Linked DNA regions of Thermochromatium tepidum ATCC 43061. The protein of the gene in region 1 interacts with the protein of each later gene in a pairwise test. Links are inferred from orthologs where the notes say so. Each region holds a gene or a part of one and is shown in the gene's direction. Other genes may lie near its edges. The genes, in order: E6P07_RS10775, E6P07_RS05900 and ftsZ.

Region 1 (10,512 bases):
CTCACCGGCAGTCTATCGGCCATGAATGTGCTGGGCGTGGCCATCCCCAAGATCGTCATGCCGGTCGCCCCGGGTCGCAACCTGGCGATCCTGGTGGAGGCGGCCGTCAGACATCAGATCCTGCGCATCCGCGGCTATGATGCCGGCGTGGACTTCATCGACCGCCAGGCGCGCGCCATTCATCTGGACCGACCCGATCCACCCGTCGCCCGCGACTGATCCTATGCCAAATCGCTCGACAGGAGACCCGCCCATGCAGCTGATCATCCTCAGCGGTCTGTCCGGTTCCGGTAAGAGCATTGCGCTCCACACGCTGGAGGACATGGGCTTCTACTGCATCGACAATCTGCCCTTTTTCCTGCTCCAGGATCTGGTGTTCGGGTTGCGCGAGACGCTCGACGAGTCCTTCGGCAAGACGGCGGTCGGCATCGACGCGCGCGGCAATCTCGCGGCACTGCGCCAACTTCCTGAACTGGTGCGCGTCGCCCGCGAGCGCGGGATCGACTGCCGTGTGCTCTTTCTGGAGACCGCGCTGGAGATCCTGATCCAGCGCTATAGCGAGACCCGCCGTCGTCATCCACTCACCAATGGCGACCGCCCGCTCCGCGAGGCCATCCAGCTTGAACAGGAATTCCTGCAGCCGGTGCGTCGGCACGCCGACCTGGTGCTCGACACCACCAGAACCAATATGCATGAGCTGCGCGACCTGGTACGTGGCTGGCTGCTGAGCGGAGAGTCGCCCCGGATCTCGATCCTGCTCCAGTCCTTCGGCTTCAAGCATGGCGTGCCGCCCGACGTCGACTTCGTGCTCGATGTGCGCTGTCTGCCCAATCCGCACTGGGAGGCCGAGCTCAGGATGCTCACCGGGCTGGATCCCAGGGTGGCGCGCTTTATCGAATCCAGCCCCCAGGCGCTGGAGATGCGCGCCGATATCCTCGCCTTCTTCGAGCGCTGGGTTCCCCGATTCGAGACCGACGGGCGCAGCTATCTGACCATCGCCATCGGCTGCACCGGTGGTCAGCATCGTTCGGTCTACATGACCGAATGGCTCGGCGAGCACCTGAAGTCACTCGGTCATAGGGTCATCGTCCGTCATCGGGAGCTGGCGTGAGCGTCGGTATCCTGCTCCTTACCCATCGTCCCCTCGGGGAGGATCTGTTGCGTATCGCCAGCGAGATCCTCGGCCGGGTGCCGGACGGGATCGCCTGCTGTGAGGTCGTCAACGACACCCCACCCGATGAGATCCTCGACCGTTGCCGGTGTCTGGCCGAGACCCTTGACCAGGGCGAGGGCTTACTGGTGCTAACCGATCTCTATGGTGCCACACCGGCCAATGTCGCACGTGCGTTCGCCGACTCGCGCGCCCAGGTGCGTGTGGTCAGCGGTCTGAACCTGCCCATGCTGCTGCGCACCCTCAATTATGCCGCGCTCGATCTCGACCATCTGGCCGAAAAGGCCCTCAGCGGCGGTCGCGACGGTGTGCGCCGTGGCAACTGAGTCCGGCTTGATCCGCAGGCCACCTGGTCGATTCCAACGCATCCAAAGGCAGTTTGGGTACTAATCTTAAAGATCAGAAGGATCACAACTAGATGATTCGCCGAGAACTCGAGATCCGCAACAAGCTCGGGCTGCACGCGCGGGCCTCGGCCAAGCTGGTGCAATGCGCCAATCGCTTCGAGAGCGAGATCATGCTCGAGCGCTGCGGCCAAAGCGTCAACGGCAAGAGCATCATGGGGATCATGATGCTGGCTGCCAGTCAGGGCAGCAGGATCACGGTCGAGATCACAGGCAGGGACGAAGAGGAGGCCATAGCCGCTATCGAGCAACTCATACTGGACCGCTTCGGAGAACCAGAGTGACCCTCGCCTTCCAGGGTATCGGGATCGGCGCGTCGAATGCGATCGCGCTGGGTCCGGCCTTCATCGACATCAAAGGACAAAGGATCTTGACCCAAACGCCGATCCGCGCCGACGAGATCCAGGACGAGATCGCTCGCTTCGATCTGGCGGTCGAGGCGGCACGCCGCGCGCTCAAACGGGTGCATGCCCAGATCCCGCCGGACACACCGATTGAAATCGTCGAATTCATCGACACCCATCTGCTCATGCTCGAGGACACGGCGCTCATCGACGGCGTGCGCCATCTCGTGGCCGAGCAGCTATGCACCGCCGAATGGGCGCTGCAACGCCAGCGCGACATCCTAATCGCGGTCTTCGATCGCATGGATGACCCCTATTTGCGCACACGCCGCGACGATATCGAGCATGTCGTGCGCCAGATCCAGAGCTTTCTGCGCGGCGAGTCGAACGAACCGAATCTGGCGCAGCAGGATCTGGCCGGCCATGTCGTGGTGGCGCGCGACCTCATGCCCGCCGACGCCATCCTGCTGCATCATCGCGGCGCCGTGGCCTTCGTGACCGAGTACGGCGGACCCATGTCGCATACCGCGATCCTGGCGCGCAGTCTCGGCGTACCTGCGGTCATGGGGCTACACGACATCAGCCGCTATCTGCGCCCCGGGGAACTGCTGATCGTTGACAGCGCCAGCGGCACCGTCATCGCCAACGCCGACGCGCAACTCATCGCCGACTACCGTCGGCGCCTCAGCGCGATCCAGGCACGTCAGGGTCGCCTGCGCGCCCTCGTCAGCCGCCCGACCCGCACGCGCGACGGCGTCGAGATCCGGCTCCAGGCCAATCTGGAGCTGGCCGAGGACGTCGAGCTAGCCAAGATCAATGGCGCGCATGGTGTCGGACTCTATCGCACCGAATTCCTCTATATGAACCGCAGCGACCTGCCGGACGAAGAGGAACACCTGGCCGACTATAGCGCCATGTTGGCCGCGCTCGACGGACGTCCCCTCACCATACGCACACTCGATCTTGGGGTCGACAAGCACTGCGAGGCCCTGGCCCGCCCCGGCTCGAACGTCAGCAATCCCGCACTGGGGCTGCGCGCCATCCGGCTCTGTCTGAAGGAGCCCGAACTCTTTCGGCCCCAGGTGCGCGCCATCCTGCGTGCCTCGGCGCTCGGCCCGGTGCGGCTGATGCTGCCGTTGGTGACCAGCGTCCACGAGCTCGACCGTGCCCTGGCCATCATCGCCGAACTCAAGCGTCAGCTCGACCGCGATGGACTGGCCTATGACGATGCCATGCCGGTCGGCGCCATGATCGAGGTGCCGTCTGCCGCGCTCACCGCACGTGCCATTGCGCGCCGGATGGATTTTCTCTCGATCGGTACCAATGATCTGATCCAATACACCCTGGCCACCGACCGCCTGGACGACGCGGTCAACGATCTCTTCGACCCGGCGCATCCGGCCATCCTGCGTCTGATCCAGCTCACCATCGAGGCCGGACGCGCGCTCAACGTCCCGGTCGGGATGTGCGGTGAGATGGCCGGCGATCCGCGCTTCACGCGCCTCCTGCTCGGCATGGGGCTGCGTGAGTTCAGCATGCAGCCCGGCGCCCTGCTCGACATCAAGGAGATCCTGCTCGACTCGGATGTCGGCGCCCTGGCCAGGCGCGCCGAGCGACTCTTTGCCCAGATCGATGAGTTAGACTCCAGTGATCTGCTCTCGGCCTTCGAGTCGGTCTGAATGCCTGCTCACTCGAAACCGACCGGCGCTGCTTGGTGCCAGTGCGTCACGTGCTGGTAGCGGTGTGCCACATTGAGCAGACGGGCCTCTTGAAAGTAGTTGCCGATGATCTGCAAGCCGACCGGCAGGCCGTCGACGGGTTCAACCGGGATCGACAGCCCCGGCAATCCAGCCAGATTGGTGGCGATGGTGTAGATGTCGTTGAGATACATCGACACCGGATCGTCCAGCTTGGATCCGAGTGGAAAGGCAGTCGTGGGGCTGGTCGGCCCCATGATGACATCGACCTGCTCGAAGGCGCGCTTGAAGTCTTCGACGATCAGCCGACGGATCTTCTGCGCCTTGAGATAGTAGGCGTCGTAATAGCCGGCCGAGAGCACATAGGTGCCGATCATGATCCGACGCTGGACCTCGGGACCGAACCCCTCGGCGCGACTGCGCTCATAGAGGTCCAATAGGTCTTTCGGGTTCTCGCAACGATAGCCATAGCGTACCCCATCGAAGCGCGCCAGGTTCGATGAGCACTCGGCGGGCGCAACCACATAGTAGACGGGCACCGAGAGCGGACTGTTGGGTAGGCTGATCTCGATGATCTCGGCACCGAGCCGCTCATACTCCTTGATCGCGTCCATGACCACCTCACCGACGCGCGGATCGAGTCCCTCGCCGAAATATTCCTTGGGCAGACCGATGCGCAACCCTGTGATGTCGTCGTCGAGCGCGTCGACATAGTCAGGGACCGGGACCTCGGCGCTGGTCGAGTCGCGTTCGTCGAAACCGGCCATCTCATCGAGGATGAAGGCCGCATCCGCCGCCGAGCGCGCCATGACCCCAGCCTGATCAAGCGAAGAGGCAAAGGCGATCATGCCCCAGCGTGAACAGCGTCCATAGGTCGGTTTGATCCCGGTGACGCCGCACAGTGCCGCCGGCTGGCGGATCGAGCCGCCAGTGTCGCTCGCGGTGGCCGCTGCGCACAGCCGCGCGGCCACGGCTGCCGCCGAGCCGCCCGAGGAACCACCCGGAACTCGGGTCTGGTCCCAGGGATTCCTGACCGGACCATACCAGCTCGTCTCATTGCTCGACCCCATGGCGAACTCATCCATGTTGGTCTTGCCAAGCACCACAGCCCCGGCCGCCGCCAGCCGCTCGACGATGGTCGCATCATAGGGGGCAATGAAGTTATCGAGCATCCGCGAACCGCAGCTGGTCTTGAGTCCCTGGGTGCAGAAGATGTCCTTGTGGGCGATCGGGATGCCGGTCAGCGGCCCGGTCTCACCCGATCTGAGCGTCCGGTCGGCGCGCTCGGCCGCCGCAAGCGCCGATTCGGTCGCGACCGTGATGAAGGCGTTTAGCATCGGATCGAGCCGCGCGATGCGCTCCAGATAATGCTGCGTCAGCTCGACGCTGGAATAGGTACGTAGCCGCAGATCCGCGGCCATTTGCGCAATGGATTTGTTCTGCATCAGTCGATGACCTTCGGAACCAGATAGAGTCCAGCCTCGGTCAGGGGGGCGATGGACTGAAAGCGTTCGCGTTGATTGGTTTCATTGGGGACATCCGGACGCAGACGCTGGGTCATGTTCAGCGGATGGGCCAGGGGTTCGATGCCCGAGGTATCGACGGTATCCATCCGGGCGACCAGGTCGAGGATATTGGAAAGATCCGCCGCATAGCGCGCGCGCCGCTCGGGAGCGACGGCGAGCCGGGCCAAATGGGCGATCTTGTCGATGTCGGATAAGCTCAGTGACATGTTGGACAGCCGTTGGCGATGAAATTGGTTGAAAATAGCACAAATGAGCGTTCGGGCGGGCCACTCGACCCGAGGGTCCGGCGGAGCGACACAGCGGGCGCCTTGCCGATCGAGGTTCACGTTGCTAGATTAGCGCCCCAATTATCCAGGGATCCCGTATCGGAACCGAGATCCGGCTCACTCATCCTCGGCGACGCCGCGCCCATCCAAGGCGTTCCTTTACCACCCGGAAGGTGTCTTTACTGATGTTTTTCAGAAACATTCGCGGAATGTTCTCCAATGACCTATCGATCGACCTGGGGACCGCCAATACACTGATCTATGCCCGTGGCCGCGGCATCGTACTCAATGAACCCTCGGTCGTGGCCATCCGGCACGAACGCCATGGAGGAACCAAGACGGTGGTGGCCGTCGGCGAGGAGGCCAAGCAGATGCTCGGGCGCACCCCTCAAAACGTCACCGCGATCCGGCCGATGAAGGACGGCGTCATCGCCGACTTCACCGTCACCGAGAAGATGCTCCAGTATTTCATCCACAAGGTCCATGAAACCAGCTTCCTGCGTCCCAGCCCGCGCGTGCTCATCTGCGTGCCCTGCGGCTCGACCCAGGTCGAGCGCCGCGCCATCAAAGAATCGGCCGCGGGCGCTGGGGCGCGCGAGGTCTATCTGATCGAGGAGCCCATCTCGGCCGCCATCGGTGCCGGACTGGCGGTGCACGAGCCACGTGGCTGTATGGTCATCGACATTGGCGGCGGCACGGCCGAGGTGGCAGTGATCTCACTGAGCGGCATCGTCTATGCCGAGTCGGTGCGAGTCGGGGGCGATACCTTCGACGATGCCATCATCAACTATGTGCGCCGTAACTATGGCACCCAGATCGGTGAGGCCACCGCCGAACGCATCAAGCACAGCATCGGCTCGGCCTTCCCCGGCAATGAGGTACTGGAGATCGACGTCAAGGGCCGTAGTCTGGCCGAGGGCGTGCCGCGCAGCTTTACGCTTAACAGCAACGAGATCCTCGAGGCCTTGCAGGAGCCGTTATCGATGGTGGTCCAGGCGGTCAAGATGGCGCTCGAAAAGACCCCACCCGAGCTGGGCGCCGATATCGCCGAGCGCGGCATTGTGCTGACCGGCGGGGGTTCGCTCTTGCGCGGCTTCGACCGGCTGATCGAGGAGGAAACCGGGCTGCCGGTGATCGTGGCCGAGGATCCGCTGACCTGTGTTGCCCGTGGCGGCGGCATGGTGCTGGAGATGCTCGACTCCCAGGAGAGCGCCCTATTCGCGACCGAATGACATGACTCGGCCGCCAGTTACCAGCCGCCAGCGACCAGCCGAAGGAATGTTCTGGCTGGAGGCTGAAGGCTTGGAGCTGAACGCTGGAGGCTGGAAGCTGAGGTGCTGCCGTCATCAAACCGCTGTTCAATCCAGGTCCGTCACTCAATGCCCGCGTCATCCTGGCGATTCTGATGGCATTAGGGTTGTTGGTGGCCGATCATCGTCAGCATCATCTCGAATTGCTGCGCACGGCACTCTCACTCCTGACCTATCCGCTGCAGCTAGCCGCTGATCGCCCCAGTCAGCTCTTCCGTGAGGCGCGCGAACGTCTCGCCAGCCAGGACAGGCTGCGTGACGAAAACTCCGAGTTGCATCGCGAGAACCTATTGCTCAAGGCGCGACTCCAGCAGTTCGAGGCCCTGGAGGCCGAGAACGCGAGGCTGCGCGAGCTCCTCGGCTCCTCGCTCGACGTCGGCGAACGGGTGCTGATCGCCGAGATCATGGCCGTCGAACTCGCGCCCTATCGTCAGCAGGTCTTGCTCAACAAGGGGACCAACGCCGGGGTCTTCGTTGGTCAGCCGGTGCTCGACGCCAATGCCGTGATGGGACAGGTCATCCGCGTCAATCCCTTCTCCTCGGTGGTACTCCTGATCACCGACTCGGATCACGCCCTGCCGGTCGAGGTCAACCGCAACGGACTGCGCACCATCGCCGCTGGCACCGGGCCGAATCATGATCTGGAGCTGCTCTACATCCCCAAGAACGCCGACATCCAGGTCGGTGACCTGCTGGTGACATCGGGCATGGACGGGCGTTTTCCCCCCGGTTATCCGGTGGCGCGGGTCAAGACCGTGCGTCAGGATCCGGACAACCCCTTCACCACCGTCCTGGCCGAGCCCACAGCCCGACTCGATCGCAGCCGCGAAGTCCTCCTGGTCTGGAATCTGAATGAGACCTCGCGCCTGCAGGCCCTGACCGCCGAGGCACTCAAACCCAAAAACATGGCGCCGTGAAGATCATCAAGAAGCGTTCGGGCAAACCGTCCTACAGGCCTCATCAACCTTTCTGGCCGATCATGCTCTCATTCATCCTGGCGATGTATCTGACCATCCTGCCAGTGTCGGATTGGCCCTGGGACTATCGTCCCCCCTGGTCCGCCCTGGTCGTGCTCTTCTGGTGTTTCGCGACACCGCGCCAGGTCGGCATCTTCACCGCTTTCCTGGTTGGCCTGCTGCTCGACGTGCTCACAGGCGCCTTGCTCGGTCAGCACGCGCTGACCCTTTCGGTCACGGCCTATCTGGCCCTAGTGCTGCGCCCACGCATCCGGATCTTTCCGCAGTGGCAGCAGGCCTTCTTCGTGGCCCTGATCCTGCTGGCCGAACGCCTGCTGACGCTCTGGATCATCGCCGCGACCGGCCAGCCGATTCCGGCCCTGACTTACTGGATCTCGGCGTTGGTCGGCCTGGCCTTCTGGCCGATCATGGCCTGGCTGTTGGTGCCCTTCGAACGTCGTCTGGAGATGAGTTGACTGCCATGCTTGAGAGCAGTCTGGAGGATCGCCGGCGCGAACAGCGCCTGGTCAGGGCGCGGGCTGGCGTCGCCGCAGTATTTGTCGTCCTCGGTCTGAGCCTGATCCTGGCACGGCTGTACCATCTTCAGCTGGAGCTTCACGACCACTTCAGCGTGCTCTCGACCGAGAACCGGGTCAAGATCCAGCCGGTGCCGCCCAACCGGGGGCTGATCTTCGACGCCAAGGGCGTGGTGCTGGCTGAAAACAACCCCTCCTTCTCGCTGATGATCACGCTCGAGAAGGTCGAGGATCTGACCGCCACCATTGCCGAGCTCAGACGGATCCTATCGATCGAGGAGGTGGATCTGGCCCGCTTCGAGCGGCTCAAACGTCAGCGCATGCGCTTTCAACCGGTCCCGATCCGTTTGAACCTCACCCCCGAGGAGGTCGCGCGCTTTGCCGTCGATAGCTACCGTTTTCCCGGGGTTGAGGTCCAGGCCGAGCTGATCCGGTTCTATCCAAAACGCGAGCTCACGGCCCATGTGCTCGGCTATGTCGGACGCATCAACGACCGCGAGCTCGCGCACATCGACAAGGGCAACTATGCCGGTACCAACTTCATCGGCAAAAGCGGGGTCGAGCTGGCCCACGAGGACGTGCTCCACGGCAAGGTCGGCTATCGCCAGGTCGAGGTCAATGCGCGTGGCCGCATCCTGCGCACGCTCGAGAGCACACCCCCGGCCCCGGGTCAGGATCTCTATCTCTATCTCGACATCGGGCTGCAACAGGCGGCCACCGAGGCGCTTGGCACGCATCGCGGCGCGATCGTGGCCATCGATCCGCGCAGCGGTGGCGTGCTGGCCCTGGTCAGCACCCCGAGCTTCGATCCCAACCTCTTCGTTGAGGGCATCAGCCAGAGCGATTACAACGCCCTGCTCCATTCGCCCGACAAACCGCTCTACAATCGCGCCATTCGTGGTCAGTATCCGCCCGGCTCGACGGTCAAGCCCTTCGTCGGACTCGGCGGCCTGTCGCTCGGCTTCGTGACGCCGCGCAGCACGACCTATTGTCCGGGATACTTCTCACTGCCGGGCCAAAAACACCGCTTCCGCTGCTGGCGGCGCGGCGGACACGGCACGGTCGACCTGGAGTCGGCCATCGTGCAGTCCTGTGACACCTATTTCTACTGGCTGGCCAACCAGATGGGGGTCGACAAACTGCATGCCTTCCTCTCGGAGTTCGGCTTTGGTGCGCGCACCGGCGTCGACGTCTCGGGCGAGCTGCCCGGATTGCTGCCCTCGCGTGAATGGAAGGAGCGGGTGCGCAAGCAGTCCTGGTATCCGGGTGAGACCCTCATCATGGGCATCGGTCAGGGCTATTTCCTGGCCACACCCATGCAGCTGGCGGCGGCGGCCGCCGCCATAGCCAACAAGGGACGCTTCATCCAGCCGCGACTGGCCTATGCGCGCCGGGTTCCGGGTGCCGACGTAGCGACCGTCTTCCCCACGGTGGCGCGCCAGATCCGCATCTCGAATCCGTCCGACTGGGACATCATCATCGAGGACATGGCGAAGGTCATTGAGAGTCCACGCGGAACTGCCAAACACATCCGTTCCAACGATTACCGCATCGCCGGCAAGACCGGCACCTCACAGGTCTTCACCATCGGCCAGAAGGAACGCTATGACGCCTCCAAGATCTCGGAACGTCTGCGCGATCATGCCCTCTTTATCGCCTTCGCCCCGGTCGAGGATCCGCGCATCGCTGTGGCCGTGATGGTGGAAAACGGCGGTTCAGGGAGCGGGACCGCCGCGCCGATCGCACGCCGGGTGATCGATGCCTATCTCGGCGGTAGGCCGCTGGCAGACGCGTCGGAGTCGAAGGACGATGGCGACTGATCCCCTGTCCTCACGGGCGATCTGGGAGATCGAGACCACGGACGAGGGTTGGTTGCGTCGGCGCCACATCGACGCCCCGCTCCTGACCGGACTGCTGGCACTGTGCGGATTCGGTCTCATGGTGCTCTACAGCGCCGGCGACAAGGACTGGTTGATGATCGAGCGCCAGCTGGCACGACTGGTCGTCGCCTTCGGCCTCATGCTGGCCATTGCCCAGGTGCCTTCCAGCTACTTCAAGCGCTGGTCGCTGGGGCTCTATGTATTCGGTGTTCTGATGCTGGTGGCCGTACTCCTCTTCGGAGACATCGGCAAGGGTGCTCGACGTTGGCTGGATTTCGGCCTGGTGCGTTTCCAACCCTCGGAGTTGCTCAAGCTCGCCGTGCCCATGACTGTGGCCTGGGTGCTGTCCCTGCGTCCGCTGCCGCCACGTCTGTTGGGCGTGCTGCTGGCGTCCGTCCTGAGCCTGATCCCGGTCGGGCTGA
Region 2 (7,186 bases), 1.0 Mb from region 1 along the record:
AGCGCCGCGCGCTCGCGTCCGAGTGCCTGGGCGCGGGCCGGATCGTTCCAAATGTTGGGATCCTCCAGCTCGCGCAGGACCTCGGTCAGCCGATCCCTGCGTTCGGCGTAGTCAAAGATACCCCCTGAGGGACTCGACGCGTCCCTTAAGATCAGCGATTTGATGGGCGATCGGATTGATGTCAAGCATGAGAGATCCAAGCCGGGTAAAAAATTGAAATCATATCCTGCCGTCACAGGGCCTTTCCAGTGATTGCAAAGCGCGAATATCGGAGCCTCACTCAGGCGAAGGCCGTGCGGAATGCCTCCAAAAAGGCGTCGTAATCGGCCTCGGGCAGATGATTGATACCGGCTGCGCCCGCGCGCCCGCCTCCGGTCGGGAAGCGACGGCAGAGCTGGTCGGCACCCCGAGGACGCGCCACCGGGGCGCGGACACTGATCAGAAAGCCACCTGTGCTCAGGCGCGTGAGGATGGCATGCGCCTTCTCGGGTGCCGCCCAAGCCAATTCGTTGGCATAGGTGCCGCTCGCGCGCCGTGCCCAGGAGGCGTCCGGCAGAATCACGAGACGGTGCTTGGCGTCCTCGTACTCGGGCCTGAGGGCACGCGCGCGCGCCATGTCGTCGGCATATCCATCACACAGTCGCGCAAAGGCAGTCTCTTCGTTGATAAAGTCCAACGGATTCGCGTAAGGCTGGAGGCACCGATAGAGTGCATCCGGCGCAAGGTGCAGATCCTCGATACTGAGACCGTAACCATTGTAGTTGAGACAGATCCCCAGTTCGCGTAGACACTCGATCTCGGGCGCATCCAGCCCCAGCGATTCGGCGACCTGGCGCGCCACATGATCGAGGTTGTCGCCGAAGGCTCCGACCACGGCCCAGGCGCGCGCCCGTCCAGCGAGAAAGGCATCGACCAGCAGACTGGTACAGGTCTCGGGCCGCATGTCCAGATAGGCACTCAACCCCGGATGCCTTGGAATCTCGCCTGGAAAATGATGATCGAAATAAGTGACAGGCACGCCGGCCTCCAGCAGGGCGCACAGTGCCGCGGCATTCTTCTCCATCGCGATGTCGAGCACGGTCACAGACTCGGCCTGATCCACAGGAACGCGGGCCAGCAGATCGATCTCGCGCTTGGGGCCGGTTATGAGTCGGCTCTCGATCGGCTCGATCAGCCTTAATTGATGCAGGGCACAGAGTCCATCGGCATCGCCATTGAAAACATCGTATCGGCTCATTCAAATCTCTACCTGTATCCTGTATATCAGGAGATCGCACCATCGCCGGGTGACACCTGTAGCCAGGGCGACCCGACGACACTTGGGCCGAGATCCCAGCATCGCGCCATTGCCCGACCAGACCGCTACCATTAGACTTAGTGGATTGACCCGGTGCGCGACAAGCCTCGGCCTGAAGGTCAGGGAAGGATCGCGCGGACGGCGCAGCCGTCCTACAATCATGTTGTCGCCGATACCCAAGGCGACCGACGGCGGGGCACGCCGGAAGTCACGCCTGTGGAGAGACGAGCAGCGGTTGCGCACTCGGTCCAGGAACCCATCGAAGCGACTTTAAGGTGTGGCGCAATGCCGCGCCTTAAAGCGCCGTAGGAATCTCCGGCCTTCTGGCCTGGGAGGATGTCAACGAACACAGATGCCGCTGGAATCCATCGGACCGTCCACGTTCGGACCGAACCAGCCGCCTCTCGACAGCGTTCTAATTCGCGTCGAATTCCAACTCCAAAACCCTCGTTACCAAACGCCGCCCCATTTCGTTAGGAGCCCGCATGGCTATTGAGCGCACCCTTTCCATCATCAAGCCGAACGCCGTCGCCAAGGACGCCATCGGCGCCATCCTCAGCCGTTTTGAGGCCGCCGGACTCAAGATCGTCGCCGCGCGCATGCTGCACATGAGCCGTGAGCAGGCCAGCGCCTTCTATGCCATCCATCAGGGCAAGCCCTTTTTCGACGAACTGGTTGACTTCATGATCTCCGGCCCTGTGATGGTCCAGGTGCTGGAAGGTGAGGATGCCGTGGCCAAGAACCGCAAGATCATGGGTGCCACCAACCCGGCCCAGGCCGCGCCCGGTACCATCCGCGCCGACTTCGCCGACTCCTTCACCGAGAACGCCGTGCACGGTTCGGACTCGCCGGAGAACGCCGCCGTCGAGATCGCCTTCTTCTTCCCCGAGGGCGTCTGCCCCCGTACCCGCTGATCGAGACGATCAGGACCGCCATGAGCGCCACCTCGGCCAGACCCAATCCGCTTGACCTCGACCTCGCAGGTTGCGAGTCGCTGGTGACGGCGCTCGGTTTTAAGGCGTTCCATGGCCGCAATCTCTTCAAGTGGATGCACAAGCATGGCGTCGTCGACTTCGACGCCATGACCGATCTACCCAAGCGCCTGCGCTTAGCCCTGCGCGATACGGTCGAGATCCGGCTGCCGCGCATCCTTGAGACCCACCCGTCCGCCGACGGCACCGTCAAGTGGGTGCTGGAACTGGACGACGGACAGCGGATCGAGACCGTGTTCATCCCTGAGGGCAAGCGCCGCACCCTGTGCGTGTCTTCTCAGGTCGGTTGCGCGCTCGAGTGCGCCTTCTGCGCCACCGCGCGCCAGGGCTTCAACCGCAACCTGAGCGTTGCCGAGATCATCGGTCAGGTTTGGCAGGCCACGCGGCGGCTCGGCGTCGCGCCAACCAACGTGGTCATGATGGGCATGGGCGAGCCGCTGGCCAACTTCGAGCCCGTGGTCAGGGCCATGGACATCATGCAGGACGATCTGGCCTATATGCTGGCCAAGCAGCGTGTGACCCTGAGCACCTCGGGCATCGTACCCAACATCTACCGGCTGCGCGAGGTCAGCGACGTCTCGCTGGCCGTCTCGTTGCATGCACCGAACGATGCCCTGCGCGACGTGCTGGTGCCGATCAACCGCAAGTATCCACTCGCTGAGCTGATCCCTGCTTGCAAACACTATGTCGCAGGCGATAAGCGGCGCAAGATCACCTGGGAATATGTGATGCTCGACGGCATCAACGACAGCCCGACGCACGCCAAACAGCTCATCCGTCTGCTCGAAGGCGTGCCGTCCAAGGTCAATCTGATTCCCTTCAACCCATTCGCCGGCAGCGATTTCGGCACCTCGCCGCCAGAGCGGGTCGAGACCTTCCGCGCACGTCTCGTGCGCTCCGGCCTCTTTGCCATGACACGTAAGACCCGCGGCGACGAGATCGCCGCCGCCTGCGGCCAACTGGTCGGGCGCGTTCGGGATCGCACCGGACGGTGCGGGCGCGTCCGAATCGAGTTCAAGGAAAGGCTGGAGGCGCGATGAATACAAAGCGCATCGATCCAAGACACTCCATGGTCTTTGGTCTCTGCCTGGCGCTGTCGTCCTGTGGCGGCAAGTCGTCCCTGAAGACAGGCGACGAGGAACTGGGCCTGACCCAAGATGATAGTCCGGCCAAGCTCTATGTCGATCTGGCCAAGGAATACCAACGACTGGGCCAGACCGAGGTTGCCCTGCGCCGCGCCCAGCAGGCCGTCAAGACCGATTCCAAATATGCGCCGGCACACGTCTGGCTGGCCTTCCTGTTCGAACAGCTAAAGCAAACCGACGAGGCCGCCAAACACTATGAGTACGCCACACGACTTGCCCCGAACAATCCGGATGTGCTCAATGCCTATGGCTCCTTCCTGTGCAATCAGCGCCGCTACACTGAAGCCGATGCACAGTTCGTCAAGGCCGCCGCTAATCCCGTCTATGCCACGCCCTGGATCGCCCTGACCAACGCCGGCAACTGCGCCGTCGAGGCGGGCGACACGACCAAGGCCGAGGACTATTACCGCGCGGCCATCCAAGCGAACCCCAACTTTGGTGCCCCGCTGGCCAAGCTCGCCGAGCTGAAAATGAAGCGCGGCGATGCCAAGGCCGCCAAGGACTACATCGACCGCTATTTCAAGCCAGAGACGGTTCGCACACCCGCCGTCTCGCGCATTGCGCTCCAGGTCGGTCTCGAGGCCGAACGCGCGCTCGGCAATCGCAAGCGTGCTGCCTTCTATCAGGATGTATTAAACAAGAGCTTCTCCGACTCGACGAAGCCGGGTCGCGTCCCCTAGACGACACATTAGTTAGGATTAAGAACGACCGGGCCGAGCTTGGCACTCGTCGCCGGCCAGTTCGACAAACCGTCCAATTCAAGTGATACCGACCATTGATCACGCCATGACTCCATCGATCAACACCACGCCGTCAGACGATCCCAAGATGCTGGATCCAAACGACACCCCGGGTCGCCGACTGCGGGCACTGCGGGAGTCGCGTAAGCTCGACATCGAGCGGGTCGCGGCCCAACTCCACCTTCAACGCCACGTGGTGGAGGCGATCGAGGGCGATCAATACGAGCGTCTGCCAGCACCCGTGTTCGTCATCGGTTACATCAAGAACTACGCCAGACTACTGGGGACCGATTCAACGCCCCTTGTCGCAGCCTATCGCGCCATGGTGCCGGCGCGTGAAGGCAGCCTGGGTCAGGCGCCGAGCGTCCCGAGCAATTCCGCGCATTCGTCCAGAGGCAACCGTTGGGTTTGGGTGAGCGTGGTGCTGCTGATTGGTCTCGTCGCTGGGGTGAGCACGCTTTGGCTGCGCGGACAACGCGATGCTGCGCTGCAATCTGAGACACTCGCACTATCGCCCAAGGGCGAGGGTACAGCGAGCGCGAGTGCGGTCGCCGCCCCCACGGCGTCTTCGACGACGCCCAATGCAACCGCGGCGATGAATGCCGTGACGCCGACCTCTGCCGCCGGCCCGGGGACGACGATCACGGCGCCTCCCGAGAGCATCCCGCTACGCGGCGCTCAATCCCACACACCCACCGGCATGACCCCAACCGGACCCGCCGCGCCCCCCCTCCAGGCACCCACGGAGACACTCGTCGCCGCCAGCTCGCTGACGGGTGCCCAGGGCACGCCCGAAGACGAAGACGCGACCTTGGACACGGAAACTCGGGCCGAATCCGTGCCGCAGGCACCCGCCCCCGTGCCAACTTCCACCGAGGTCGTTCTCGAATTCACCGGAACCTCCTGGGTCGATGTGCGTGGGGCCAACGGGCGCGTGGTCCTCAATGGAGAGATGCGCCGGGGGGATCGGCACGTGCTGGATGGCCAGCCACCCTATAAGTTCGTCATCGGCAATACTGCCGCGACCCGATTGACGGTCGGCGGTCGTCCCTTTGACCTCAAGGGGCGAACCAAGGGCAATGTCGCCCGCTTCTCGCTCGACCCAAGTTCAATGGAATGATCCCCTTGGCCGAATTCCGACCGACCCCGACTTACACCCCCATCCATGAGCAAATACATCCAAGCCATCCGTGGGATGCATGACATCCTGCCAGAGCGCATCGCTGTCTGGCAGCATGTCGAGCAGACCGCGCGCGAGGTGCTGGCCGGCTATGGCTACAGCGAGATCCGCACCCCCCTGGTCGAGGTAACCGAATTGTTCAAGCGCTCCATCGGCGAAGTGACCGACATCGTCGAGAAGGAGATGTACAGCTTCGCCGACCGCCATGGCGACAGCCTCAGTCTGCGCCCGGAGGGAACGGCAGGCTGCGTGCGCGCCGCCATCGAGCACGGACTGCTGACGCAGCCGCAACGGCTCTGGTACCAGGGGCCCATGTTCCGCTACGAGCGCCCACAGCGCGGACGCTATCGGCAGTTCCATCAGATCGGCGTGGAGTCCTTTGGGCTGACCGGACCCGACATCGACATCGAAATCATCTTGCTTACCGCGCGGTTGTGGCGGCGTCTGGGGCTCGATGGCTTGCGGCTGGAGATCAACACCCTGGGTGATAGCGCCGAGCGTCAGGTCTATCGCGAGCGTCTCTTGGATTATCTCGCGTCACGCGCCGATCGGCTCGACCCCGACAGCCGGCGGCGCCTGACCACCAATCCGCTGCGGATCCTGGATTCCAAGCACCCGGAGACCCAGCGATTGCTGACTGACGCCCCCAGCCTCATAGACGTCCTGGGCGAGGAGACACGCGCCCACTTCGAGCGTCTGTGTGCCGGACTCGACGCTGCCGGTATCGCCTATCGGATCAACCCGCGTCTAGTACGTGGACTGGACTACTACAATCGCACCGTCTTCGAATGGATCACCGCGGATCTCGGTACCCAGGGGACGGTGTGTGCCGGCGGGCGCTATGACGGGCTGGTCGAACAGCTCGGCGGGCGTCCGACCCCAGCGGTCGGCTTTGCCCTGGGATTAGAGCGGCTGGTCGAGATCCTGGAGCAATCTGGATTTGCTGCCGAGCGGCGCCTTGACGCCTATCTGGTCGCCGTCGGTGAACGGGCCGAGGCGGCCGCGCCCGCACTGGCGGAACGACTGCGCGATGCCTTGCCCAGGCTGCGTCTTCAGTCAAACTGCGGCGGCGGCAGCTTCAAGAGCCAGTTCAAGAAGGCCGACAAGAGTGGGGCACGCTTCGCACTGATCCTGGGCGATGAAGAACTGGAACGCGGCGTCATCGGCGTGAAGGATCTGCGCGGCACATCCGAACAACGCGAGCTCAGTTACGCGGATGTGGCCTCCTTCCTCGCCGAGACGCTTTAAAACCAATTGATGGAGACTGTCGTGAGCTACGAAACCGATGAGGAAAAGGTCGAGGCGATCAAGGCCTGGTGGAAGGACAATGGCCTTTCGGTCATCGTCGGTGCGGTCATCGGTCTAGCCACCATCTGGGGTTGGCGGCTGTGGATCGAGCACCAGGAGCGCACCGCGGGCGAGGCGTCTGCCGCCTTTGAGCAACTGATGCTCAATGCCGCCGACAAGCAGATCGAGTCCGTGACCAAGCAGACCCAAACGATCAGGGACAACTTCGGCTCCACGCCCTACTCGGCACTCAGCGACCTGGTTGCGGCCAAGGCACTCCATGAGGCCGGTCAGACCGCTGAGGCCATGACCGCGCTTCGCAACGCCATCGACACCGCACCCGATCCGGCCATCGCGCGCCTGGCGGCACTCCGCCTGGCGCGCCTCCAGTTCGCCGACAACCAACTCGACGCGGCGTCCAAGACGATCGATAAGTACGATGTCAGCCCTGCCTTTGCCGGCGAGTTCGCCGCGGTGCGCGGTGACATCGCCGCCGCACGCGGCGACCTGGATGCGGCACGCGCGGCCTATCAGCGCGCGATCGA
Region 3 (10,550 bases), 1.9 Mb from region 1 along the record:
CGGTGCTTAGCGAGGACGAGAAAGAGCTGGGCGTCTGTGTGGTCGACATCGGCGGTGGAACCACGGATCTGGCGGTCTTCACCGATGGCGCCATCCGACACACGGCCGTTATTCCGATCGCCGGCAATCAGGTCACCAACGACATCGCCGTGGCCCTGCGCACCCCGACCCAGCATGCCGAGCAGATCAAGATCCAGCATGCTTATGCACTGACCCAGCTCGAAACCAATGGGGATAGCATCGAAGTCCCCAGCATCGGTAACCGCCCGCCACGGCGGCTCTCGCGCCAGACCCTGGCCGAGGTCGTCGAGCCGCGCTACGAAGAGTTGTTGACCCTGTTGCACAACGAGTTGCGACGTAGCGGCTTCGAGGATGTGATCGCCGGAGGTGTGGTGCTGACCGGGGGCAGCGCCAAGATGCGCGGTCTGATCGAGCTGGCCGAGGAGGTGTTACACATGCCGGTGCGTCTGGGGGTGCCCAATCGTGTGCTTGGCCCGTCGGAGGTCGTCGACAATCCTATCCATTCGACTGGGGTCGGACTGCTGATGTATGCGCGTCAGCATCGTTTTGCGCGTCGTTCGGATCCATCGGAAGGCTCGGGGTTGAGGGGGCTCCTGGGGCGTCTGCGCCATTGGTTTCAAGGGAATTTCTGATTCGATCCAGGCGACCAGACGAGGGCGCATCAGTAGGGCGGGTTTGATTTGGTTGATCGGTTGGCGCGTGCCGAGCGTGTCGACCGCGTCGGGGGTGTGGGACCTTATGCCCACGGCTATCATTCAAAGTTTCAAAGTTTATGGCGGTGCCTGAGTGGCGCCGGGGAGCAGATCAAATGTTCGAATTGATGGATACCCACAGTCAGAATGCCGTCATCAAGGTCATCGGTGTCGGTGGTGGCGGCGGCAATGCCGTCAATCACATGGTCGCTTCAACCATCGAGGGCGTGGATTTCATCTGTGCCAACACGGATGCCCAGGCCCTGCGTCACTGCAACGTCAAGACCATCTTGCAGCTGGGCGCCGGCATCACCAAGGGACTGGGTGCGGGTGCCGACCCAGATGTCGGCCGTCATGCGGCGCTCGAGGATCGCGACCGCATCCAGGAGGCACTCGCAGGCGCCGACATGGTCTTCATCACCGCCGGCATGGGTGGTGGCACGGGCACGGGCGCGGCGCCCATCGTCGCCCAGGTCGCTAAGGAACTCGGCATCCTGACGGTGGCCGTGGTCACCAAGCCCTTCCCCTTCGAGGGCACCAAGCGGCGACGTATCGCCGAGGAAGGCATCATGGAGCTGGCCCAGTATGTCGACTCGCTCATCACCATCCCCAATGAAAAACTGCTGATGGTGCTGGGCAAGGACACGAGTCTGCTCGACGCCTTCAAGGCCGCCAACGACGTCCTGCTCAACGCCACCCAGGGCATCGCCGAGCTCATCACCTGTCGCGGTCTGATCAATGTCGACTTCGCCGACGTCAAGACCGTGATGTCCAACATGGGTGTGGCCATGATGGGTACGGGCGCGGCACGTGGCGCGAACCGCGCGCGCGAGGCCGCCGAGGCCGCGATCAGGAGCCCGCTGCTGGAAGACATCGATCTGGCCGGCGCCAAGGGGATCCTGGTCAACATCACTGCCGGTCTGAGCCTGACCATCGGCGAGTTCGACGAGGTCGGTAACACGGTGCGCGACTTCGCCGACGACGATGCCACAGTAGTCGTGGGGACCGTGGTCGATCCGGAACTGGAGGACGAGCTGCGCGTGACCGTGGTGGCCACCGGGCTTGGCGACCGGCGCGTCAAGGTCAAGCGCCCAACGGGTGAGCCATCCATCCGCCTGATCACTGGAGAGGCAGCCGACTCGGCGCCCGATTATCGCGAGCTGGACCGCCGTCCGGCCGTCTATCGCAAGGGTTTGATCGGGGCAGGTTCGTCTGCGTCCGACAAGGGCGACGAAAACGATCTGGATTACCTGGATATTCCGGCCTTCCTGCGCCGTCAGGCGGATTGATCAGGATGTTCCCTGTATTAAAAAAATGATATAAAACAAAGCTGTACTGCTTTTTTGAGCATCGAGCTTGAAAAAATTTCGGGAAAACCCTAGTATGGTCCTCGCCACGTCTCTGTGTCTGGGGGCGTGGGCGATCTCAATATAAGGGTCCGAGGCGCTGAGGCCTCGTGTCCGTCTCGAACGGCCGAATACCCAATGTTTGCCGTGGGTTATCATGGGAGATCCTCAATCGATGCTCAAGCAGCGTACACTGAAAAACACGATCCGGGCGACCGGGGTCGGATTGCATACGGGCGAAAAGGTCGAACTGACCCTGCGCCCGGCGGCACCCGACACGGGGATCGTCTTCCGCCGCATCGATCTGGATCGCCCGGTCACCATCGCGGCCACACCCTTCAACGTTGGCGATACGCGGTTGTCGACCACCCTGTTCAACGGCGATGTACGGATCTCAACCGTCGAGCATCTGCTGGCGGCCTTCGCCGGTCTAGGGATCGACAACGCCTATGTCGATCTGGCCGCCGCCGAGGTGCCGATCATGGACGGCAGCGCCGCGCCCTTTGTCTTTCTGTTGCAATCGGCAGGGATCGAGGAGCAGTCCAAGGCCAAGCGTTTCATCCAGATCAAACGCCCGGTCGAGGTGAGCGACGGCGACAAATTCGCGCGTCTTACCCCCTATGATGGATTCAGGGTGCGTTTTTCGATCGAGTTCGACCATCCAGCCTTTCAGTTGCGCGCGAACCAGGCCGAGTTCGATTTCTCGACCGCCTCCTTCGTGCGAGAACTGAGCCGGGCGCGCACCTTTGGGTTTTTGCGCGACATCGAGGCGCTGCACCGCCAGAACCTGGCCCTTGGCGGCAGTCTCGATAATGCCGTGGTGATCGACGAATACCGCATCCTGAACGAGGACGGACTGCGCTACGAAGACGAGTTCGTCCGGCACAAGATCCTGGATGCCATCGGCGATCTCTATCTATTGGGCCATACCCTGATCGGCGCCTTCGAGGGCCACAAGTCTGGGCACGCGCTCAACAATCTGCTGCTGCGCGCCCTCCTTGCCGATCGATCGGCCTGGGAAGAGGTCGTGTTCGAGGACTCCACCGCCGCGCCGATCTGTTATGCCCAGCCGGTACCCGCCCTTTGATCAGTCCGTCCTCCCCTCGGGCGTCGTGCGAGCGCCATGCCGTGCGAGTCGCCTGAGTGCCTCGCTCAGGCGCGGGTCACGCTGATGCTCCGCTGCCTCCAGCAAATGTCTCGCTGCCGTCTCCGAGAGTCGGACGCGCCGGCTCACCGCGGCGCGTCCGGACGATTCGTGTTCAGGCAATCTGATCTGAAATCCGACCGCTTCGACGTGGTAAGATTTCAGCGATGCCAAAATCTCACCTGCTAAAAAACGTGCGCGCATCAGCCATGCTGTGGAATCCAAGAACAGCGTCAGGCGACCATCGGCAAGCCTCAGGTCCAGGCAGTGCGCGCCCAGCCGTCCAGGCAAAAGCGCCCGAATCTCGGCGACGAGCGTCGGTTCGTGTCGGTCCTGTTCAAGCCGAACGCGCGCCAATCCGTGATGGTTCAGATGATCACGGATGTGTCGAAAACCTCGTCTCATCGCAACATCCTGCTTTTCACACAAGCCTCTCCCACACTTCCCGAGACCAATCCGCCGTATCGCCCACCCCTATGGATCTGGGCAGGACTCGGGGCCATGCCCGATGTCGGCTGCGCCCGGCGTCGGACCTGACCAGTAGAAGAGATCAACCATGTCCCACATCGCTCGCAAGAAGACTCAACGCGGTCAGACCCTGGTCATGTTCTCGGCCGTCTCTAGCTTCGCCCTGGCCGGGGTTGGATTTGGGTTCTTGATCGGTGATCAGACCGGCGTGCCCAGCAGGACTCATATCACCACGGAGTTTGCGCCCGTCAAGCCTGCGGTGACCGATTCCGATGAAATCGGCACCATGATCGCCCGCTTGGGTGAGATGGAGGCCGAAGTCCAGAGGATCAATGCGCTCGGTGAGCGTCTGGTCCAGATTTCGGGTCTCGATCCCCAGGAGTTCGATTTCGTGAATCGTCCGCCACGTGGAGGTCCGGAGACGGCGAGGACGCGCGATTACACGATCAAGGAATTGGCCGATGAGCTCTCGACACTCGCGGTGCTGGTTCAGGATCGCGAGCGCAAGCTCGAGCGTCTGGCCGATCAAATCCTGGAGCAGCGGCCACGGACGGCCAGCGCGCAATTGAGCAGCTCGCCGTGGCCGGTGCGTTCAGGCTATATCAGCTCTCCCTATGGATTTCGGGTGCATCCGGTCCGTAACGTGCGTCAATTCCACGAGGGCGTTGATTTCGTCGCCAAGCGCGGCAGTCCCGTCCTGGCCGTCGCCGATGGGATCGTGGTCCTCAGCGGTTGGCGCACCGGCTATGGGAATCTGGTTGACATTCAGCATCGCGATGGCCTGGTGACGCGCTATGCCCACAACAGCACCAATTTGGTGCGCGAAGGTGACCTGGTCAGACAGGGCCAGCAGATCGCGACCGTCGGTTCAACCGGGACGGCGACCGGTCCCCATGTGCATTTCGAGTTGCGCCGCAACGGGTATCCCATCGATCCCATGCCCTATCTGCGCAGCCAGCCGGCCCAGCGTCTGGCCAGCGCCGAGCTGTTACGCTGACTGCTCCATCGAGATCCAAACGCCCGGGTCGCCTCGGGCGTATCCGCCGGGCGTCGGGTTGCGGCCAAATCCGTTATCATCCGTCGCCTTCTGCGAAAGGCCTCCTTTTATCCAAAGAATCCCGCGATGTTCAATCCATTCAAGAAGCTCTTTGGCAGCCGCAACGAGCGGCTGGTCAAGTCATTGATGAAGACGGTGGCGCGGATCAACGCGCTCGAACCTGAGCTGGCGGCGCTCTCGGATCAGGCACTCGCGGCCAAGACCGCCGAATTCCGCGCACGTCTGGCCGGGGGGGCAACCCTCGACGACCTGCTGCCCGAGGCCTTCGGCGTGGTGCGCGAGGCCAGCAAGCGCGTGCTCGGGATGCGGCACTTCGATGTGCAGCTCGTCGGCGGCCTGGTCTTGCATAGCGGCAAGATCGCCGAGATGCGCACCGGCGAGGGCAAGACCCTGGTCGCCACGCTGGCCGTTTATCTCAATGCCCTGCCGGGCAAGGGTGTCCACGTCGTCACCGTCAACGACTATCTGGCGCGTCGCGATGCGGCCTGGATGGGGCCGCTCTATCACTTCCTGGGGCTATCGGTCGGTGTCATCAACTCCTCGGGCGGGCTAGGCCCGGACCTGGCGTCCTACCTGTTCGATCCCGGGTTCGAGCCGGGGCCCGGTGAGGGCCATCGTCATCTGCGCCCCTGCACCCGGCGCGAGACCTATGCCGCCGACATCACCTATGGCACCAACAACGAATACGGCTTTGATTATCTGCGCGATAACATGGCCTTTGCGCCCGAGCAGCGGGTCCAGCGCGATTTCTATTACGCCATCGTCGATGAGGTCGACTCGATCCTGATCGACGAGGCGCGCACCCCCCTCATCATCTCGGGGCCATCCGAGGGCGGGACCGAGCTCTACAAGCAGATCGACACCCTCATCCCCAAGCTGAAGCGCCAACCACCTATCCTCAACGAAGAGGGACAGCCGGACTTTGGACCGGGCGATTTCTCGGTCGATGAAAAGACCCGGCAGGTCTATCTGAGCGAGGAGGGGCACGAGAAGGTCGAGCAGATGCTGGTCGAGATCGGGCTGCTCGAAGAGGGGGCCGGGCTCTATGACCCGAGCAACATCGTGCTCATGCACCATGTCTATGCCGCCCTGCGCGCGCACACGCTATACCAGAGGAATGTCGACTACATCGTGCGCGACGGTCAGGTCATCATCGTCGATGAGTTTACCGGGCGCACCATGCCGGGCCGGCGCTGGTCAGAGGGGCTGCACCAGGCGATCGAGGCCAAGGAAGGTGTGCCGATCCAACCCGAGAACCAGACCCTGGCCTCGATCACCTTTCAGAACCTGTTTCGGCTCTATCCCAAGCTCGCCGGCATGACCGGCACGGCCGATACCGAGGCCTATGAGTTCCAGCAGATCTATGGCCTAGAGGTGGTGGTCATCCCGACCAATCTGCCGATGATCCGCGAGGATCGCGGCGACCTGGTGTACCTCACCCAGGAGGAGAAATACGAGGCCATCATCGCCGATGTTCAGGATTGTGTGAGACGCGGTCAGCCGGTGCTGGTCGGGACCACCTCGATCGAGACATCCGAGCTCGTCTCTGGCCTACTCAAAAAGGCCGGCATCCCCCATGAGGTACTCAACGCCAAGCACCACGAGCGCGAGGCCGGCATCATCGCCCAGGCCGGGCGCCCGGGGGCCGTCACCATCGCCACCAACATGGCCGGTCGCGGGACCGACATCGTGCTCGGCGGCAATCTGGAGGCCGAGCTGGAGCAGGCCGGACCCGATGCCGATCGCGCGGCGATCCGGGCCGCCTGGAAGGCCCGTCACGAGCAGGTCATCGCCGCGGGCGGCCTGCATGTGATCGGGACCGAACGTCATGAGTCGCGGCGCATCGACAACCAGCTGCGCGGGCGCTCGGGTCGTCAGGGCGATCCGGGATCCTCGCGTTTTTATCTCTCGCTCGAAGACAACCTGATGCGCATCTTCGCCTCCGACCGTGTCGCCAAGATGATGCAGCGACTCGGGATGCAGCGCGGCGAGGCCATCGAGCATCCCTGGGTGACCAAGGCGATCGAGAATGCCCAGCGCAAGGTCGAGGGTCGCAACTTCGACATCCGCAAGCAGCTACTCGAATACGACGACGTCGCCAACGACCAGCGCAAGGTCATCTACCGTCAGCGGCGCGATCTGATGGACGCGGTCGACGTCTCCGAGACCGTCGCGGCGATGCGCGCCGATGTCCTCAAGGGATTGATCGACACCTATATCCCGCCCGACAGCCTGGAGGAGCAATGGAACATTGCCGGACTCTCCGAGGCGCTTGCCCAGCACTTCGGCGGCACTTGGCCGATCCAGACCTGGCTTGACGAGGATCAGAATCTACATGAGGAGACCTTGCGCAAGCGGATTCACGACACTGTGCTCAAGAATTATCAGGAGCGTGAGGCCTTGATCGGTGCGTCCAATCTGCGTCAGATCGAGCGCGCGGTCATGCTGCAAACGCTCGATAGCCACTGGAAGGACCATCTGGCCGCCATGGACTATCTGCGTCAGGGTATCCATCTGCGCGGTTATGCCCAGAAGAACCCCAAGCAGGAATACAAGCGCGAGGCGTTTTTGATGTTCTCGGCGATGCTCGAGGCCATCAAGCAGGACGTGGTCACGACGCTTGCCAAACTCGAGATCCACGCCGACATGGACGCAGAGTTTGCGGCTCGGCGCGCCCCGGAGCCCAAGGGCTTTGAATTCAAACACGAGGTCTTCACTGGCTTTGGCGATGGAAGAGAGGGCGACCATGGATCATCCGATCCGGCGGGTGAGCTGGACAAGGAAGACCATCAACCCTATGTGCGCGAGGGGCGGAAGATCGGGCGCAATGAACCCTGTCCCTGCGGTTCGGGCAAGAAATACAAGCATTGCTGTGGCAAGGTCGACTGATGGGGCGGGATGACGTCATGAGCGAGCGCAAGATCGATCTGTCCCTTCTGCCGATCCCCGGCGTGCGTCTTTCGACCATCGGGGCGGGTATCCGCTATCAGGGGCGCGACGATCTGCTCCTGATCGAGCTCGCGCCAGGTGCGACGGCCGCCGCCGTCTTCACCCGCAATGCCTTCTGTGCTGCGCCTGTGACCCTGGCGCGTCATCATCTGCACCAGGCCGCACCGCGTTATCTGCTCGTCAACGCGGGCAACGCCAATGCCGGGACCGGGGCGCGTGGTCTTGCCGATGCCCGGGCCTGCTGTATCGCGCTCGCCGAGGCCGCCGGCTGTCGGCCCGAGGAGGTCTTGCCCTTCTCGACCGGGGTGATCGGTGAGCCGCTGCCGGTCGAGCGGCTGACGCGGGTCCTGCCGGCCTTGCTCGAACGACTGGCGCCCGACGCCTGGCCGGCGGCGGCGCACGCCATCATGACCACAGACACTGTCCCCAAGCTCTACTCGCACACCTTCGAAGTCGCCGGACAGCGGGCGAGCATCACCGGCATCGCCAAGGGCGCGGGCATGATCTGTCCCGACATGGCGACCATGCTCGCCTTCATCGCGACAGATGCCGCCGTGGCGCCCGAGGCGTTACAGGACTGTCTTAGAGCGGCGGCCGACCGCTCGTTCAACGCCATCACCATCGATGGCGATACCTCGACCAACGATGCCTGCGTGCTCATGGCGACCGGGGCGCTCGGCAACCCGCCCATCGTCGCGACGGGCGGTGCCGACTATAGGGCCCTGCAGGCGGCGGTCGAGTCGGTCTGTATCGAACTGGCGACGGCCATCGTGCGCGATGGCGAGGGCGCGACCAAGCTGGTGCGGGTGCGGGTCGAGCGGGCGCGCGATCGCGACGAGGCGCGGCGGGTCGCCTATACCATCGCCCACTCGCCCCTGGTCAAGACCGCGCTCTTTGCCTCGGATCCCAACTGGGGTCGGATCCTGGCCGCCGTAGGGCGAGCCGGTGTCGAACAGCTGGTCATCGAAGAGGTAAACATCTGGTTGGGTGAGGTGCAGATCGTGGCGGCGGGCGGGCGCGCGGCGAATTACACCGAGCAGGCCGGGGCCGCGGTCATGGCCGAGTCCGAGATCCTGATCCGGGTCGCGCTCGGGCGCGGCGAGGTCGCGGCCGAGGTGCTCACCTGTGACCTCTCTTGTGACTATGTGCGCATCAATGCCGAGTATCGGAGCTGATGGGCCCTGGAGTGGGTCGGCTCACTGAGCGACCTATGGCCGAGGCCATCCACGTCATGGTCGGCGTCATCGCCGACTCAGCCGGGCGCATCCTGATCACTAGACGCCCGGACCAGGTGCCTCAGGGCGGCCTCTGGGAGTTTCCAGGTGGCAAACTGGAGTCCGGTGAGTCACCCGAGTCTGGGCTTGCGCGCGAGCTCGATGAGGAACTCGGCATCCAGGTCCATGCCAGCCGCCCGCTGATCCGCGTCCAGCATGACTATGGCGATCGTCGCGTGCTGCTCGATGTACATCGGGTAGACAGGTATGGTGGCGTTCCGCACGGACGCGAGGGCCAACCGCTCACCTGGCTGGTGCCTGAGGCGCTGGACCCGGCCCTCTTTCCCGCCGCCGATCGTCCCATCATCACCGCACTGCGCCTGCCGCCATTGATGCTGATCACGGGTGAGGATCCTGGGCGGGCGGATGCGTTCCTGGCGCGCCTGGGGCGTGCTCTGGAGGCCGGTGTGCGGCTGGTGCAGCTGCGTGCGCATCCGCTTGGCGCACGCGACTATGCGCGCCTGGCGCAGGCAGCCTACGATCTCTGCAATCACAGGGGCGCCAAACTGCTGCTCAATCGCGACCCTGCCGAGGTCAGCGGCGTCCCGCGTCATGGTCTGCACCTAAACAGCCGGGTATTGATGGGGCTCAAGGGGCGTCCAGGCCGATCGGATGAATGGGTCGGTGCCTCTTGTCACGATCCAGAACAACTGGCGCGCGCGGTCACCCTGGGTCTGGATTATGCCCTGCTTTCGCCGGTCAGGCCCACGGCCAGCCATCCCGGGGCCCGTCCACTCGGCTGGGAGACCTTCGCCGCCTGGGTCGATCCCGTGCCCTTGCCGGTCTATGCACTCGGTGGCCTGACGATGGACGACCTGGACGCCGCCTTCCGGCACGGCGCTCAAGGCATCGCCGCCATCCGCGGGCTGTGGCCAGGGTACTAGGCTGGCCGTCTCCCGTTCCATCAGACTTACTCATTCCTGCTCACACAGGAACAAAGCTGACTTCCTGCTTCCCAGAGGCCGGTTTCGTCTTGAGCGTGCGCCCAAGACCAGAGTCCGCCTCTCCACAGGCTGTCACCGAGCAATCAGCGTGTCGCTGAAAGGGCTGGCAGCCGCCAGCCGAACTCTCGGCCACCTTTTTCAGATTGATCGCCGCGTTCGCATCGCGGTCGTGGATACTTCCGCAATCCGGACACGTCCACTCACGCACCGACAGCGGCAAATCGTCGAGCTTGTGCCCACACGCCGAGCACGTCTTGCTGCTCGCAAAGAAACGATCTGCCACCACCACGACGCCGCCGCGCATCGCCGCCTTGTATTCCAGTTGCCGACGGAACTCGAAGAAGCTCATGTCGGCGATGGAGCGCGCCAGATGGCGGTTCTTCACCATGCCACGCACATTCAGATCCTCGATGCCGATGGTGTGGAACCGGCGCGTGAGGTTGGTGGTGAGCTTGTGCAGTGCGTCCGCGCGGATGTTGGCGATCCTGGCGTGCAGCTTTGCCAGTCTGGCCCTGGCCTTCTTGCGGTTGGCCGAACCTTTTTGCTTGCGACTTAGGCTGCGCGAGAGCCTGCGCAATCGGTCCAGCAGCGACTTGTGGGGCTTCGGACCCGGGATGGTCTCTCCCGTCGAGAGCGTTGCGAGTGCCGACACGCC

The links.
Region 2: the proteins of E6P07_RS10775 (region 1) and E6P07_RS05900 interact in binary tests that used the Escherichia coli proteins (3 or more experiments, as listed by UniProt). The link is inferred for Thermochromatium tepidum ATCC 43061 from one-to-one orthologs.
Region 3: the proteins of E6P07_RS10775 (region 1) and ftsZ interact in binary tests that used the Escherichia coli proteins (3 or more experiments, as listed by UniProt). The link is inferred for Thermochromatium tepidum ATCC 43061 from one-to-one orthologs.

What each region holds. Positions count from the first base shown.
Region 1 is NZ_CP039268.1:2,332,320-2,342,831, forward strand. What follows is about bases 4,740-7,616. They hold E6P07_RS10775 (rod shape-determining protein), read left to right. Parts: upstream 4,740-5,593; coding sequence 5,594-6,640; downstream 6,641-7,616. Other genes in these bases: gatA (Asp-tRNA(Asn)/Glu-tRNA(Gln) amidotransferase subunit GatA), read right to left, coding at 4,740-5,061; gatC (Asp-tRNA(Asn)/Glu-tRNA(Gln) amidotransferase subunit GatC), read right to left, coding at 5,061-5,348; mreC (rod shape-determining protein MreC), read left to right, coding at 6,763-7,616. Outside these bases: hprK (HPr(Ser) kinase/phosphatase), read left to right, coding at 1-219; RNase adapter RapZ, read left to right, coding at 254-1,111; E6P07_RS10750 (PTS sugar transporter subunit IIA), read left to right, coding at 1,108-1,497; E6P07_RS10755 (HPr family phosphocarrier protein), read left to right, coding at 1,590-1,859; ptsP (phosphoenolpyruvate--protein phosphotransferase), read left to right, coding at 1,856-3,598; more of gatA, read right to left, coding at 3,607-4,739; more of mreC, read left to right, coding at 7,617-7,635; rod shape-determining protein MreD, read left to right, coding at 7,632-8,150; mrdA (penicillin-binding protein 2), read left to right, coding at 8,156-10,030; rod shape-determining protein RodA, read left to right, coding at 10,020-10,512. UniProt on the Escherichia coli protein: Forms membrane-associated dynamic filaments that are essential for cell shape determination. Acts by regulating cell wall synthesis and cell elongation, and thus cell shape.
Region 2 is NZ_CP039268.1:1,288,876-1,296,061, reverse strand. Bases 3,355-6,257 are described here. They hold E6P07_RS05900 (RodZ domain-containing protein), read left to right. Parts: upstream 3,355-4,220; coding sequence 4,221-5,294; downstream 5,295-6,257. Other genes in these bases: hisS (histidine--tRNA ligase), read left to right, coding at 5,340-6,257; pilW (type IV pilus biogenesis/stability protein PilW), read left to right, coding at 3,355-4,114. Also shown: E6P07_RS05920 (acetyltransferase), read right to left, coding at 281-1,237; ndk (nucleoside-diphosphate kinase), read left to right, coding at 1,783-2,211; dual-specificity RNA methyltransferase RlmN, read left to right, coding at 2,232-3,329; more of pilW, read left to right, coding at 3,326-3,354; more of hisS, read left to right, coding at 6,258-6,602; E6P07_RS05890 (YfgM family protein), read left to right, coding at 6,624-7,186.
Region 3 is NZ_CP039268.1:417,969-428,518, forward strand. Bases 1-2,915 are described here. They hold ftsZ (cell division protein FtsZ), read left to right. Parts: upstream 1-829; coding sequence 830-2,002; downstream 2,003-2,915. Other genes in these bases: ftsA (cell division protein FtsA), read left to right, coding at 1-653; lpxC (UDP-3-O-acyl-N-acetylglucosamine deacetylase), read left to right, coding at 2,235-2,915. In the rest of the region: more of lpxC, read left to right, coding at 2,916-3,146; E6P07_RS02010 (DciA family protein), read right to left, coding at 3,147-3,608; E6P07_RS02015 (M23 family metallopeptidase), read left to right, coding at 3,760-4,668; preprotein translocase subunit SecA, read left to right, coding at 4,795-7,617; bifunctional glutamate N-acetyltransferase/amino-acid acetyltransferase ArgJ, read left to right, coding at 7,635-8,852; E6P07_RS02030 (Nudix family hydrolase), read left to right, coding at 8,888-9,835; E6P07_RS02035 (RNA-guided endonuclease InsQ/TnpB family protein), read right to left, coding at 9,876-10,550. UniProt on the Escherichia coli protein: Essential cell division protein that forms a contractile ring structure (Z ring) at the future cell division site. The regulation of the ring assembly controls the timing and the location of cell division.